2 regions of the Stenotrophomonas sp. YJH_SMC_79 genome follow, and region 2 is predicted to be linked to the other one. Evidence: riboswitches for the same ligand, from Rfam matches in the RefSeq annotation. Region 2 holds a riboswitch; the other holds the start of a gene.
What was found. Region 2 has a riboswitch for glycine ahead of AC5P57_RS13320 (trimeric intracellular cation channel family protein). Riboswitches for the same ligand answer to the same signal wherever they lie in the genome.
Positions count from the first base shown of each region.

Region 1: linked by a shared signal. The riboswitch ahead of gcvP (aminomethyl-transferring glycine dehydrogenase) and the one ahead of AC5P57_RS13320 (trimeric intracellular cation channel family protein) in region 2 are both predicted to bind glycine.

Region 1 is NZ_JCAFRK010000002.1:284,198-291,718, forward strand. Features, by position in the region: gene AC5P57_RS08100 (VOC family protein) at 1-90, shown strand, start outside; gene gcvP (aminomethyl-transferring glycine dehydrogenase) at 183-3,050, opposite strand; glycine riboswitch at 3,113-3,215, opposite strand; gene AC5P57_RS08110 (multidrug effflux MFS transporter) at 3,515-4,741, shown strand; gene AC5P57_RS08115 (siderophore-interacting protein) at 4,883-5,779, shown strand; gene AC5P57_RS08120 (hypothetical protein) at 5,849-6,241, shown strand; gene AC5P57_RS08125 (M2 family metallopeptidase) at 6,361-7,521, opposite strand, start outside.
Region 2 is NZ_JCAFRK010000003.1:490,951-498,471, forward strand. Features, by position in the region: gene AC5P57_RS13310 (multidrug efflux RND transporter permease subunit) at 1-2,938, opposite strand, end outside; gene AC5P57_RS13315 (MdtA/MuxA family multidrug efflux RND transporter periplasmic adaptor subunit) at 2,935-4,101, opposite strand; gene AC5P57_RS13320 (trimeric intracellular cation channel family protein) at 4,387-5,004, opposite strand; glycine riboswitch at 5,089-5,192, opposite strand; glycine riboswitch at 5,206-5,295, opposite strand; gene AC5P57_RS13325 (GIY-YIG nuclease family protein) at 5,336-5,611, shown strand; gene AC5P57_RS13330 (hypothetical protein) at 5,754-6,170, shown strand; gene AC5P57_RS13335 (nuclear transport factor 2 family protein) at 6,239-6,670, shown strand; gene AC5P57_RS13340 (hypothetical protein) at 6,674-7,111, shown strand; gene AC5P57_RS13345 (XVIPCD domain-containing protein) at 7,103-7,521, opposite strand, start outside.

The DNA of each region.
Region 1 (7,521 bases), on a different contig from region 2:
GATTACGATTTCAGCAACCGCTACGGCTGGGTGCAGGACCGCTTCGGGGTGTCGTGGCAGTTGAGCCTGGGGCAGATGCCGGATCCGTGATCGGATTGTTGTGGGTGTGGATCTTGGTCCATGAGCCCTTATGAAAACGGCCCGCTTGCGCGGGCCGTTCTCATTTCCGATGGATCGCAGGCTTACGCCTCGACTTCATCATCCTTGTAGGCGTCGACCGGGATGCAGGCGCACATCACGTTCTTGTCGCCGTACACGTTGTCGACGCGTGCCACCGGCGGCCAGTACTTGCTCTGCTTCAGGCTGGCCAACGGGAATGCAGCCAGTTCACGCGGGTAGGCGTGGGTCCACTCGCTGGCGGTCACCGCGGTCGCAGTGTGCGGCGCGTTCTTCAACGGGTTGTCCTCGCGGTCCAGGCGGCCGTCTTCGATCGCGGTGATTTCCTCGCGGATCTGGATCATCGCGCTGATGAAGCGATCCAGTTCGTGCAGCGATTCGCTCTCGGTCGGCTCGACCATCAGCGTACCTGCCACCGGGAAGCTCAGGGTCGGGGCATGGAAGCCGAAGTCGATCAGGCGCTTGGCCACGTCCTCGGCGCCGATGCCGCTGGTCTTCTCCAGCGGACGTACGTCGAGGATGCACTCATGCGCCACCAGGCCATTGCGGCCGGTGTACAGGGTCTTGAAGTGCGGGGCCAGGCGCTTGGCGATGTAGTTGGCGTTGAGCTGCGCGACCTGGGTGGCCTTGCGCAGGCCTTCGCGGCCCATCATCGCGATGTACATCCAGCTGATCGGCAGGATCGAGGCGCTGCCGAAGCTGGCCGCGCTGACCATGCCGACCGGGCCGTTGTCACCCAGCTTGCCCGGCAGGAACGGGGCCAGGTGCTCCTTGACGGCGCACGGGCCGACGCCGGGGCCGCCGCCGCCGTGCGGGATGCAGAAGGTCTTGTGCAGGTTCAGGTGCGAAACGTCCGACCCCCACTTGCCCGGCTTGGCCACGCCGACCAGGGCGTTCATGTTGGCGCCGTCGGTGTACACCTGGCCGCCGTGCTGGTGGATGATCTCGCAGATCTCGACCACTTCCTCCTCGAACACGCCATGCGTGGACGGGTAGGTCATCATGATCGCGGCCAGGCGGTCGCTGTATTTCTCGGCGTTGAGGCGGATGTCCTCGACGTCGACGTTGCCGTTGGCATCGGTCTTGGTGACCACGACCTTCATGCCGCACATCTGTGCCGAGGCCGGGTTGGTGCCGTGCGCCGAGTCCGGGATCAGGCAGATGTCGCGGTGGCCTTCACCGCGCGAGCGGTGGTAGGCGCGGATCGCCAGCAGCCCGGCGTACTCGCCCTGTGCGCCGGAATTCGGCTGCAGGCTGACCGCGTCGTAGCCGGTGCATTCGACCAGCATCGCTTCCAGCGTGTCGATCAGTTCCTTGTAACCCAGCGCCTGGTCGGCCGGCACCAGCGGGTGGATCTGCGAGAACTCCGGCCAGGTCACCGGGATCATCTCGGCGGTGGCGTTGAGCTTCATGGTGCACGAACCCAGCGGGATCATCGTGCGGTCCATCGCCAGGTCCTTGTCGGCCAGCGAACGCAGGTAACGCAGCAGTTCGTGCTCGCTGTGGTGGGTGTTGAACACCGGGTGGGTCAGGAACGCGGACTGGCGCAGCAGGCCGGCCGGCAGCGCGTCGGCGGTGCTGGCATCCAGCGCGTCGACGTCCAGCGAGGCACCGAACACCGCAGCCACGGCGACGATGTCGGCGCGGGTGGTGGTCTCGTCCAGACTGATGCCGACCGAGTCGCTGTCGATCGCGCGCAGGTTGTAACCGGCGGCGCGTGCCTTGGCATGGATTTCATCGGCATGCACGCCGGTGACGTGCAGGGTGTCGAAGAAGTCGCCACCGACCTGCACGCCGGCATTGCGCAGCGCTGCGGCCAGGATCGAGGCCAGTCGATGGGTGCGGCGGGCAATGCGGGTCAGGCCTTCCGGGCCGTGGTAAACGGCGTACATCGAGGCCATCACCGCCAGCAGCACCTGCGCGGTACAGATGTTGGAGGTGGCCTTCTCGCGGCGGATGTGCTGTTCGCGGGTCTGCAGGGTCAGGCGGTAGGCCGGGTTGCCCTGGGCATCGATCGAAACGCCGATCAGGCGGCCTGGCATCGAGCGCTTGTAGGCGTCACGGCAGGCCATGAAGGCGGCGTGCGGGCCACCGAAGCCGAACGGCACGCCGAAACGCTGGCTGTTGCCGACCACGATGTCCGCGCCCCATTCGCCCGGGGCAGCCAGCAGGGTCAGGGCCAGCAGGTCGGTGGCCACGGCCACCAGGCCGCCGCGTGCGTGCACGGCATCGACCAGCGCCTTGTAGTCGCCGACCTGGCCGAAGGTGTCCGGATACTGCAGCAGCAGGCCGAAGGCTTCTGCTTCCAGCGCTTCGGCCGGGGTGCCGACGCGCAGCACGATGCCCATGGGCTCGGCGCGGGTACGCAGCAGTTCCAGGGTCTGCGGGTGCACGGCGTCGTGCACGAAGAAGGTGTCCGACTTCGACTTGGCCGAACGCTTGGCCAGGGTCATCGCTTCGGCGGCGGCGGTGGCTTCGTCCAGCAGCGAGGCGTTGGCGATTTCCATGCCGGTCAGGTCGGCGCACAGGGTCTGGAAGTTGATCAGCGCTTCCATGCGGCCCTGCGAGATTTCCGCCTGGTACGGGGTGTAGGCGGTGTACCACGCCGGGTTTTCCAGGATGTTGCGCAGGATCACGTTCGGCGTGTGGGTACCGTAGTAACCCTGGCCGATGAAGCTGCGCAGCACGGTGTTCTTGTCGGCGATCGCACGGATCTTCGCCAGTGCCTGCACTTCGGTCATCGACTCCGGCAGTGCCAGCGGTGCCGGCGACTTGATCTTGGCCGGCACGATGGCGTCGGTCATCGCATCCAGCGACGCGTGGCCGACGACGTCGAGCATCTGCGCGATCTCGGCGTCGTTGGGGCCGATGTGGCGCTCGACGAACGCGTTGTGGTGCTCGAGCTCACGCAGGGAAGGGGTGTTCTGGGACATGGCGAAGGATCCGTCAGGAAAGGGCACACGCACGGGCACAAGCCGCCGGTCGGCGGTCTGCGGGGCGCCCCTCTGTCCTTTTGCCTGAGAGTTTAAAAGCGCGGCGGACCGCAGCTTCGTGCCCCTTCGGCGCCGGATCGAACCGGTCTCTCCAGAGTTGTGTTACGGGTGGTATCGGGCCTGAGCGATTACGGGCGTTGCGCCTTCGGCAGCGGTGTTCCGCTTCTCCCACCGTGTTGCCCGCCGATTATAGCCCGTTGCGGGCGCGGCGGCCGCCTTCGGTCCTGGAGGCCGCGCCTGAATGGCCGATGGCCCGTCCGTGCGTTTTGTGCACTGCTGCATGGCATCAGGCGCAATCCCCACCTATGATGGGCGGATACCCGAATTCATCTGGCGCCGTCCCTGCTGCAGGGGACCGGCGCCCGCCGTGCGTGCCGCGCATGGCCCTGCCGGACGCCTTTCCCATGACCGCCGCTGTTGCTCCCTCCACCCGCCGCATGGCCCTGCTGCTCGCCGGCCTGGCCATGTTCGGTCCGTTCTCGATCGACACCATCTTCCCGGCGTTCCCGCAGCTGGCCCAGCGCCTGGCGGTGGACGAAGTGGCGGTGCAGCAGACCATCAGTGTGTACCTGCTGTTCTACGGTCTGATGAGCCTGGCGCACGGCCCGCTGTCCGATGCCTGGGGCCGCAAGCGGGTGATCCTGGGCGGCCTGGTGGTGTTCGTCGGCGCCTCGGTCGGCTGTGCGCTGTCCACCGACCTGACCACGCTGCTGGCGTTCCGCGCGCTGCAGGGCCTGTCTGCGGGTGTCGGCATGATTGTCGGCCGCGCGGTGATCCGCGACCTGTACCACGGCCACGATGCGCAGCGGCTGATGAGCCAGGTGTCGATGCTGTTCGGCATCGCTCCGGCGATCGCACCGATCATCGGCGGCTGGATCCTGCTCAGTGGCGCCGGCTGGCCGCTGATCTTCTGGTTCCTGGTGGTGTTCGGGCTGGTGCTGCTGGCGGCCACCGCGCGCTTCCTGCCGGAAACCCATCCGGTCGAGGCACGGGTACCGCTGTCGCCGCGCGTGCTGCTGCGTGACTATGTGCGCATCGGCTTCAACCCGCGCTTCCTGCGCCTGGCGCTGGCTGGCAGCATCGGTTTCGGCGGCATCTTCCTGTACATCTCCTCGGCACCGGTGTTCGTGATGCAGCACCTGCATCTGGGCGAGGGCGGCTTCGCCTGGCTGTTCATTCCCACCATCGGCGGCATGACCACCGGCTCGTTCCTGTCCGGGCGCATGGCCGGGCACACCACGCCCACACGCCAGGTCGCCATCGGTTTCAGCCTGTGCGCGCTGTCGGCGCTGCTGAATGTCGGCTACGTGGCGCTGTCGCCGCAGTTCGTGCTGCCGTGGGCGGTGCTGCCGATCTTCCTGGGCGGCATGGGCATGTCGCTGATCTTCCCGATCCTGGCCCTGGCGGTGCTGGACATGTACCCGCACCAGCGTGGCCTGGCATCGTCCCTGCAGGCCTTCGTGCAGCTGATGATCAGCACGGTGGTGGCTGGCGTGGTGTCGCCGCTGCTCAGTGCCAGCCCGCTGCACCTGGCACTGGGCCAGGCTGCATTCTTCGGCGCCGGATTCGTGTTCTGGTACTGGGAGCACCAGCGCGAGCGCGCGGCGCAGGCAGTCTGCACGGGCCATTGAGCAGTGCGCAGGGGTAGGGCGGGCCGCGCTGTCTCCAACGCTTGCGGCCAGGAACGACCGGACTAGGCTGGGGACTCCAGCCAGCCGGTGCGTGGATGCACGACAGCCAGCCGATCCGATGTCGTTGCATGAGGTTCCCCCATGGCTGCGCAGCAGACCTATCGCCTGTTCGAGGTGGCGCTGAAGGAGCGCCGCGTTCTTTCCCCTTCCCTTGACCGCATGGTGTTCACCGGTGCCGACGTGGCACGGATGAAGACCGAAGGCCCGGACCAGCGCATCAAGGTGTTCTTCCCCTTGCCCGGCCAGGACGTGCCGCAGGTCCCCAGCGGTGAAGACTGGTATCCACGCTATCGCGCGCTGCCGGACGACCAGCGCCCGCCGATGCGCACCTACACCATCCGCCAGCTGCGTGCCGAGCAGGGCGAGGTCGACGTTGATTTCGTGCTGCATGGCGAAACCGGGCCGGCCTCGCGCTGGGCCATCCGCGCGCGGCCGGGCGACCGCGTAGTGCTGCTGGCCCCCGATGCGGACTGTGCCGACAGCAGCGAAGGCTGGGAATGGAAGCCGCCGGCGGGTGTCGGCCAGGTGCTGCTGGTGGCGGATGAAACCGCGCTACCGGCGGTAGCCGGCATTCTCGAGGAACTGGCCGCGCTGGCCGATCCGCCACGCACGCTGGCGCTGCTGGAGGTCGCCCAGGCCGGGGATGCGGTGCCGTTGAAGGCCCCGGACACGGCCGAGCTGGTCTGGCTGCCACGCGGGCAGGCGGCCTACGGACAGCCTCTGTTGCAGGCGGTGCAGGCGCGCCTGGCAGCGGCCTCGAGCGTGGCCGCAGGCGACGAGCTGGAAGAGATCGACATTGACGCGCAGATCCTGTGGGAGCAGGCCGATGCCAGCGTGGCCGGGCCGCTGTATGCCTGGGTGGCAGGCGAGGCGGGGTCGGTGATGGCGGTCCGTCGCCATCTGGTCCGCGACTGCGGGCTGGACCGCCGCGCGATCACCTTCATGGGCTACTGGCGGCACGGCAAAGTGCTGGACTGAGGGGTGTGAAGCGGTGCTGCGGGCGGGGTGCGCTATCCTTGCGCCCCCCTTTCGCAGCGGTACCGCACCATGTCCACCAGCTCCAAGACCCGCCGCGACCAGCGCCGTCGCCAGGAAAAGCAGGCCGCCAACAAGGCCGCTGCCCAGGCCTCGCCGGTGGAGCCGCATGCGGAACTGCGCGATGCGCAGCGCACCCTGCTGGCCGGTGTCGTGCGCCGCGACGGCGAATGGGTGCTGGGCATGGATGGCCGCATTGCCGGCCACAGCGAAAGCGCCGCACAGGTGCTGGCGCTGATCATGCAGGCCGGTGAGCTGCACGAACGCAATGGCACGCCGGTGCGCCTGATGTACTCCGACGCGCTGCGCGATGCCGCACAGGCCGAAGCCAGGGAGAAGGGCCAGACCTTCGAGGAATTCAAGGCCGAGTTGGCCGCTGCGATGGCGGCCAAGAAGAACAGCTGATCGCTGTTGCGGTAGAGCCGGCCGCTGGCCGGCTGCCAGACGCATTTCCACCGTGCAGTTGCCGGCCAGCGGCCGGCACTACCGGAAAGGGGCGGATCCTCGCGGACCCGCCCCTTCTTTCATTTTGCCGCCGGGGCCGCGTTGGCCTGCCAGCCGCACATCTGGCCTTCGTTCTGCTGCTTCAGCCACTCGTTGACCGGCGTGAAGTACTCGATCATCGGGCCGGCATCGAGCTTGTCGGTACCGGTCAGCTCCTTCAACGTGGCCTGCCACGGCTGGCTGGCACCCTTGCTCAGCATCGCCCAGTACTTCTGGCCGGCTTCCTTGTTGCCGTAGAAGGTGCACTCATGCAGCGGGCCCTTGTAGCCCGACGCGTCGCACAGGCCCTTGTAGAACTGGAACTGCAGGATGCGCGCCAGGAAGTAGCGGGTGTAGGGGGTGTTGCCCGGCACGTGGTACTTCGCGCCCGGGTCGAAGAACTCTTCACCACGGGTGCTGGCCGGGGCCACGCCCTGGTACTTGGCCTTCAGGTCCCACCACGCCTTGTTGTAGTTGTCGGCGGTGATCGAACCGTCGAATACGCCCCAGCGCCAACGGTCGATCATCAGGCCGAACGGCAGGAACGACACACCGGACAGCGCCATGCGCATCTGGTTGTTGATGACCGCCTCGCGGCTCTCGGTCGGCGCGTCGACCAGGCCGATCGAGCTGAGGTACTTGGGTGTCATCGCCAGCACGATGGTGTCGCCGATCGCTTCATGGAAGCCATCGTTGGCACCGCCCTGGAACAGCGGCGGCAGCGGGTTGTAGGCCAGGTCGTAATAGATGTGGCCCAGCTCGTGGTAGATGGTGGTGAAGTTTTCTTCGTTCGGCTTGATGCACATCTTGGTGCGCACGTCGCCTTCCATGTTCATGTCCCAGGCGCTGGCGTGGCAGACCACGTCGCGGTCATCGGGCTTGATGAACTGGGTTTTTTCCCAGTACGACTGCGGCAGCGACGGCATGCCCAGCGACACGTAGAAGTCCTGCGCGCGCTCGGTCATCTGCTTGGCGGTACGCAGTTCGGCCTCGCGCTGCGCCTTGTACTGGGCAGCCACGTTGGCGTCCTTGCCGGCCTTGGCCAGCGCCGCGCTCAGGTTGGTCTGGTACTGCTTTTCCAGTGCCGCGGTGATGTCCAGGCTGCCAGCGCCCGGGTAGGGTTCCAGCTGGTCCCACAGGTTCGACCAGTCCTGCTGCCACATGTTGCCGAGCAGGTGCGCGGCGATCAGGCCATTGCCCAC
Region 2 (7,521 bases):
ACGGTTGCCGCAGTTCGGCACCGGAACCACTGGCCAGCATCAGCGGCACGGCACCGAACAGCGCGGCCAGCGTGGTCATCAGGATCGGCCGGAAGCGCAGCAGTGCCGCCTGGTGGATTGCTTCGCGCGGGGTCATGCCGCGCGTGCGCTGCGCGTCCAGTGCGAAGTCGATCATCATGATCGCGTTCTTCTTCACCAGGCCGATCAGCAGCACGATGCCGATCACCGCGATCAGGTCCAGGCTGCGTCCGCTCACCCACAACGCGGCCAGCGCGCCGACCGTTGCCGAAGGCAGGGTGGAGAGGATGGTGACCGGATGGATGAAGCTCTCGTAGAGCACGCCCAGCACGATGTACATCACCACCACTGCAGCCAGGATCAGCCACAGTGTGGACGACAGCGAACTGCTGAACGCCGCCGCCGCACCCTGCAGGCGCAGTTCGATGCTGTCGGGCAGGGCGATCTGCGTGCGCGCCGCTTCCACGGCAGCGGTGGCTTCGCCCAGCGAGGCGCCCGGTGCCAGGTTGAACGACAGCGTGGCCGCCGGGAACTGGCCGACATGGTTGCGCAGCAGGGCCGCCGGCCCCAGTTCCACCCGCGCCACCGCGCCCAGCGGCACGGTCTGCCCGTCGCTGTTGCGCACGCGCAGGCCGCTGATGGCATCGGGCCCGGGTTGGAGCGACGGATCGGCTTCCAGCACCACGCGGTACTGGCTGGCCTGGGTGAAGATGGTGGAGATCTGACGCTGCCCGTAGGCGTCGTACAGCGCGTCGGCCACCGCTTCGACGCTTACGCCCAGACGCGCCGCGGCATCACGGTCGATGTTCACCCGTGCCTGCCGTCCCTGCATCTGCAGATCGCTGGCGACATCACGCAGCGCCGGTTGTTGGCGCAGCGCCTGCAGCAGCTCCGGGGTCCAGCGCTCCAGTGCTTCAAGATCCGGCGTGGTCAGGGTGAACTGGTACTGGTTGCGGCTGATGCGGTCTTCGATGCCCAGCTCCTGCACCGGCTGCAGGTACAGGGTGATGCCGGGAATCTTCGATACGCGCTGCTGCAGCCGTTCCATCACCACGGCGGCGCCATCGCGGTCGCCATGTGGCTTCAGCTCGATCAGCAGGCGTCCGGTATTGAGCGTGGCGTTGTTGCCGTCCACGCCGATGTACGAGGACACGCTGGCCACCGCCGGGTCCGCTTCGATGGTGGCGGCCAGCGCCTGCTGGCGCTCGCGCATGGCCTGGAACGAGATGGCCTGCGGCGCTTCGCTGATGCCTTGCACCAGGCCGGCATCCTGCACCGGGAAGAAGCCCTTGGGCACGGCGATGTACAGCGCCACGGTCAGTGCGAGGGTGGCAACGGTGGCCAGCAGCATCAGCGGCTGGCGCTGCAGCACCCAGCGCAGTTGTCGGTCGTAGAGGGCGATGATGCGGTCGAACACATCGGGCGCATGCGCGGTCTTCGCGTGCGGCTTCAGGAACCGCGCGCACAGCATCGGCGTCAGCGTCAGCGAGACCAGCAGCGAGATGCCGATGGCTACCGCCAGTGTCACCGCGAATTCATGGAACAGCGCGCCCACCAGGTCGGCCATGAACAGCAGCGGGATCAGCACCGCGATCAGTGAAACGGTCAGCGACACCAGGGTGAAGCCGATCTCGGCCGCCCCCTTCAGCGCGGCTTCGCGCGGGCTTTCACCTTCTTCCAGATGGCGGGCAATGTTCTCCAGCATCACGATGGCGTCGTCCACCACGAAGCCGGTAGCGATGGTCAGCGCCATCAGCGTGAGGTTGTTGAGTGAATAGCCGGCCAGCAGCATCACTGCGAAGGTACCGATCAGCGACAGCGGTACCGCGACGCTGGGAATGAGTGTGGCCGGCAGGTTGCGCAGGAATACCCACGTGACCAACACCACCAGGCCGATGGCCAGCACCAGTTCCTTCTGCACGCCGCGCACCGACGCGCGGATCGATTCGGTGCGGTCGCTCAGCACGTTCATCTGCACGCCGGCCGGCAGCGTGGCCTGCAGTTGTGGCAGCAACGCGCGCACCTGCTCGACCACGGCGATCACGTTGGCGCCGGGCTGGCGCTGGATGTTCACCAGCACTGCCGGCATGGTGCCGCTCCAGGCGGCCAACTGGCGGTTCTCGGCGCCATCGGTGATGGTGGCCACGTCGCCCAGCCGCAGCGGCGCACCGTCGCGCCAGGCCAGTACCAGGGCACGGTACTCATCCACGCTGCGCATCTGGTCGTTGGCATCGAGCATCACCGCGCGGATCGGGCCATCGAAACTGCCTTTGGGCAGATTGACGTTGGCGGCGGCGATGGCGGTGCGGATGTGGTCCATGCCCAGGCCGTTGGCGGCCAGTGCCGCCGGATTGACCTGGATACGCACGGCAGGGCGCTGGCCACCGGCCAGGCTGACCAGGCCGACACCGGGCAGCTGCGCCAGGCGCTGCGCGATGCGCGTATCCACCAGGTCATGCACCTGCGGCAGCGACAGGCCCTGCGAGGTCACCGCCAGGGTCAGGATCGGCGTATCGGCCGGATTGACCTTGCGGTAGACCGGCGGCACGGGCAGGTCGCCGGGCAGGAAGCTACCGGCGGCGTTGATCGCGGCCTGCACGTCCTGTTCGGCTACGCCCAGCGGGACGTCCAGTCCGAACTGCAGGGTGATCACCGACGCACCGCCGGAACTGGTCGACGACAACTGCTTCAGGCCGGGAATCTGCCCGAGCTGGCGCTCCAGCGGCGCAGTGATCGTGCGTGTGGTCAGTTCCGGGCTGGCACCCGGGTACAGCGTGGTGATCTGGATGATCGGGTAGTCGACCTGTGGCAGTGCAGCCACCGGCAGCAGGCGATAGGCCAGCACGCCGGACAGCAGCAGCGCCACCATCAGCAGCGTGGTGGCGACAGGCCTGAGGATGAACGGACGCGAGAGGTTCATGCGCCGGCCTTGGTCGCGGCCTCCCCGGCGATGATCTCCACCGCCGTGCCGTCTTCCAGTCCGTCGATGCCTTCGATCACCACCTGGTCACCTGCGGCCAAGCCCGAACGCACGGCCACGCGGCCGTCATCGGCCGGGCCGAGCACTACCACGCGCCGCTGCGCCGTGTTGTCCTTGCCGACGACATGCACGTAGTTGCCCTGGCTGCCGAACTGTACGGCGGCATCGGGAATCAGCAGGGCGGGCTGCTCGCCCAGCTGCAGGCGTACGTTGACGAACTGGTTGGGGAACAGCGCCAGATCGTGGTTGTCGAAGTGCGCACGCAGCTTCAGCGTGCCGGTGGTGGTATCGATGCGGTTGTCGAGGCTGGACAGCGAGCCGCGCGCCAGCTGCCGGCGTTCTTCGCGGTCCCAGGTTTCCACCGCCAGCGACGGTTGCGCCTGCACGGCATCGAGCAGTGCAGGCAGCTCGGGTTCGGGCACGGTGAACAGCACGCTGATCGGTGCAGTCTGCGCCAGCGTCACCAGGCCTTCGGCATCGCTGGCGCGTACCAGGTTGCCCACGTCCAACCGCCGCAGCCCGACGCGGCCACTGACCGGCGCGGTGATGCGGGTGTACTGCAGCTGCAGGCGTGCTTCATCAACAGACGCCTGGTCGCTGAGCCGGCGGCCCTGCAGCTGGCGCACCTTGCTCTGCTGGTCGCTCAGTTCCTGCCCGGACACGTAGTTCTGCTTCTGCAGTTCGCGGTAGCGCTGCAGCTGCCGTTCGGCGTTTTCCAGCTCGGCCAGGTTCTGCTGCTGGGTGCCCTGGGCCTGCGCCAGCTTCACTTCATACGGGCGTGGGTCGATCTGCGCCAGCAGGTCGCCGGCGTTCACCTGCTGCCCTTCCTGGAAGTGCAGGCGCAGCAGTTCGCCATCCACGCGGCTGCGCACCACCACGCTGTGCAGCGGGGTGACCGTACCCACCGCCTTCAGGCGCAGCACCAGCGGCTCGGCACTGGCGCGCGCCACGCGTACCGGCACCGTCTTGCCCGGTGCATCGTCGCGGCTGCCGGCGTCGTTCCGGGGCCACAGCCACCACGCCAGAACGGCGACGAGGGCAAGGGCCAGCACCGCCCACAACGAGCGGGCACGGCGGAAGCGGGAATTTTCGGCGACAGACATGGGGCATCCTGCGCCCTGCGCGCGCAGGGACATGCGGGCCCGTCGGCGCGTTCACGGGCACCACGGGCAGCGGGGAGGGAGTGTCTGGCGGGGCCGCGGGCGCGGCGTGGCTGGATGCCGTCGCGCGTGCGACGGGGTGCCAATGGTAGCGGTTTACGCGAACCGTCGCCGCGTGACCTTGGTCATGCAACGCAATCGGTGGTGCCGGCCGCTGGCCGGCAACCTGCTGGAATCTGCGGGCGTATGCAGTGTTGCCGGCCAGCGGCCGGCACCACCGTCAAACCATCAATGCACTTCGTCGTGATAGACGAACTTCGGCATTTCCCAGCGGTAGTGGATCGCCAGCAGGCGCAGGGCGAAGCCGCCGCCGAGGCAGCACAGGATCGCGGTGGCGTCGGCCACGCCCCAGTGCAGCAGCAACAGGTACGCCGCGCCGGTCAGCAGCGCGATGATCGCGTACAGCTCCTTCTGGAAGATCAGCGGTACTTCGTTGCAGAGGATGTCGCGGAGCACGCCACCGAACGCACCGGTCAGCATGCCGGCAATCAGTACGATGGGTGTGGCATGGCCGGCCTCGCGTGCGATCGAGCAGCCGATCAGGGTGAAGGCGATCAGGCCCAGCCCGTCCAGCACCAGGAAGGTGCGGCGGAAGTGGTGCATCCAGCGCGCCACCCAGGTAGCGATCAGCGCCGCGCACACGGTGAAGCCCAGGTACTCGGGATGCTTCACCCAGCCCAGCGGGTAGTGGCCGAGCAGGATGTCGCGCAGCGAACCACCACCAAGGGCGGTGACGCAGGCGATCATGACCACGCCGAAAAGGTCCATGCGGCGGCGGCCGGCGGACAGCGCGCCGGTCATGGCTTCAGCGGAAATGGCGATCAGGTAGATGATGGACAGCAGCATGGGGCAGGCTCCGGGCGCGGTGGGGCCGGCCATGCGCGACTACCGCCACTGCCTGCGCAATGACGGGATGACGATGACCGGTGCCGCTCCCGCTGTCCTTTTGCCTGAGAGTTCAGCGGCGTGGGCCGCGTGCCCCTTCGGCGGATCGTCCCGGGCATGCCCGGTGACCTCTCTCCAGCTCGGCGAGTCGAATGCATGGTTGGTGGGATTCCAGCCCACCGGCCTGAGCGATCATGGGAGCCTGCGCCTTCGGCGGGCGCCAGCGCGGCGCCTCTCTCCTGCATTCGGCCGCCAGTATATCCGCTGCAGTGCAGCACGGCATAATCCCGGCATGGCCCCGTCCCCCCGCCCGTGGTTCCTGTACCTGCTCGAATGCCGCGATGGCAGCTATTACGCAGGTATCAGCACCGACGTGGACGCACGCTTCGCCGCCCACCAGGCGGGCAAGGGCGCGCGCTACACACGGGCGCGGCCGCCACTGCGCGTGCTGGCCGTGCGCGAATACCCGGACCGTTCCGCCGCCTCGCGCGCCGAATGGCAACTCAAGCAGCAGCCGCGCGAACGCAAGCTGGCCTGGCTGCAGGCCCTGGACGCCGGACTTCTGTAGCCGAGCCCGCGCTCGGCTGCTGTTCCGTCTGCCCGTTGCAGGACCCGGGCATGGGCTCGGCTCTACGGTAGATCCACGCCATGCCTGGATGCGGCTTGCACGTGCCATGATCGCCACACCCATCGACACATGGATCCGTCCGATGAAGAACCGCGGGATACTGCTGTTGACTGCCTGCGTGGCCCTTCTGGCCTGCACCCAGGCACCGTCGCCACCGCCACTGCAGCATGGGCAGATCGGCACCGCCGCTGAGCTGGCCGCGTACGGCCCGAGCACACCCGAACCGATCCACCTGCGTCGTGACCGGGTCCCTCCCGATCTGGTCGATCTGATCCCGTTCGCGGAAAAGTGGGGGATCGGCGATGACATGCTTCGCAACGAAATGCAGGAGCGTGCCACTGACGCGGAAAAGCAGGCATTGGCGGATGCGCTGGCGGGGCGCCATGCGCGCATCACCGTCTGGTTGGACAGCTTCCCGCAGGGGCAGCCCATGTCTGAAGAAGCCGCTGCGTTCATGTACATGCAGCTGGGCGCCGACGAAATGCGCCTGATGCCGTAGATCCACGCCATGCCTGGATGCGGCTTGCACGTGCCATGATCGCCCAGCCCTCAGCGCCGGAGACCCGGATGTCCACGATCGCCCTGCTGTTCGCCCTTTCCGCAGCCACAAGCCCCGCCGCCGACCCGGCCACCATCGCGGCCATCGAAGCCACCTGCCATGACTACGTCGACGGCCAGCTGGAGGCGGACCCACAGCGCGTCGCCCGGTCCCTGCACCCGGACCTGGCCAAGCGCGCGGTCCTCGGTGATACACCCGATGAGCGCCTTGGACTGCGCCGGATGTCCAAGGAAGAACTGGTCTCACTGACGAAGCAGGGCGCGCTGAAGACCCCGAAGGAGCAATGGGACCGCCGCTGCACGGTACTGGATGTGACCGGCAACGCCGCCTCGGTGCGGCTGGAAACACCGTGGTTCGTCGACTACTTCCACATGGGGCGCTTCGAGCAGCGCTGGGTCATCGTCAACGCGTTGTGGTACCCGAAGCCGAAGGCGCAGTGACCGATGCGTGCGGCGGGCCGGGCGTGGATCGCGCTGTTTCTGCTGTTGACCTTCCTGGCCCTGCTGCCGGGCCTGCTGTATCTGCTGGGATTGGTCGCGGCCGAGGGCCGGCCGCAACCCGTCGATTCCGCGCGGAGCGGCGGCGCGTGTGGTGCTGCGACCTATGCCCACCACGTACCGATGGATCCATGGCGATTCACGGCGCGCCACGTGGGGGTGAATACGAAGGTGAACGTGCCGGATGTCGAGCTCGAAGCCTCCTGGATCGCACGCGTCCACCTCGGCCACCATCCACGCCACAGCATGCTGCGCTGGCACCTGAGCTCGGCAGCACTGACCATCTGGATCACCCGGCACTGGTCGTCACGGCAGATCGCCGGCACGGCGCGGGCCGAAGGGTACTGCCCGCCCCGACCGTTGCATGGGCGCGGATCAGACTGACCGGGCCTGCTGGGACAGGGTGCTCTGGTGATCCAGCTCCTCCTGCCGGGAGCGCGCATCGGACTGTCGGTGGGCGTCATTCATCGTCTGCAACTGCGCCAATGACGTGTCCACGGGGGTGGCAAATGCCTGCGCGGCCGGCATCTGTGCCCTGAGATGGGCCGGGTCGGACGGATCGCCCTGCACGACGAAGAGCGTTTCCGCCCTGCCATCCTGCGAAGGCGAGGCGCCCAGCACGACATGGTCGATGCGTGTCAGCCCGGCCTCGCGGGCCAGGCAGGTCGAGCTGGCTGCAAGGCGTTGCGCGTTTTCGCCGAAAGGCTGGGCCCGGCTGTCTTCCAGGCGCCGCACCGCCTCCTCGGCCTGTTGCAGCAGCGGGTCGGAAAGCGCGGCACGCCGTCGCTCCGGTT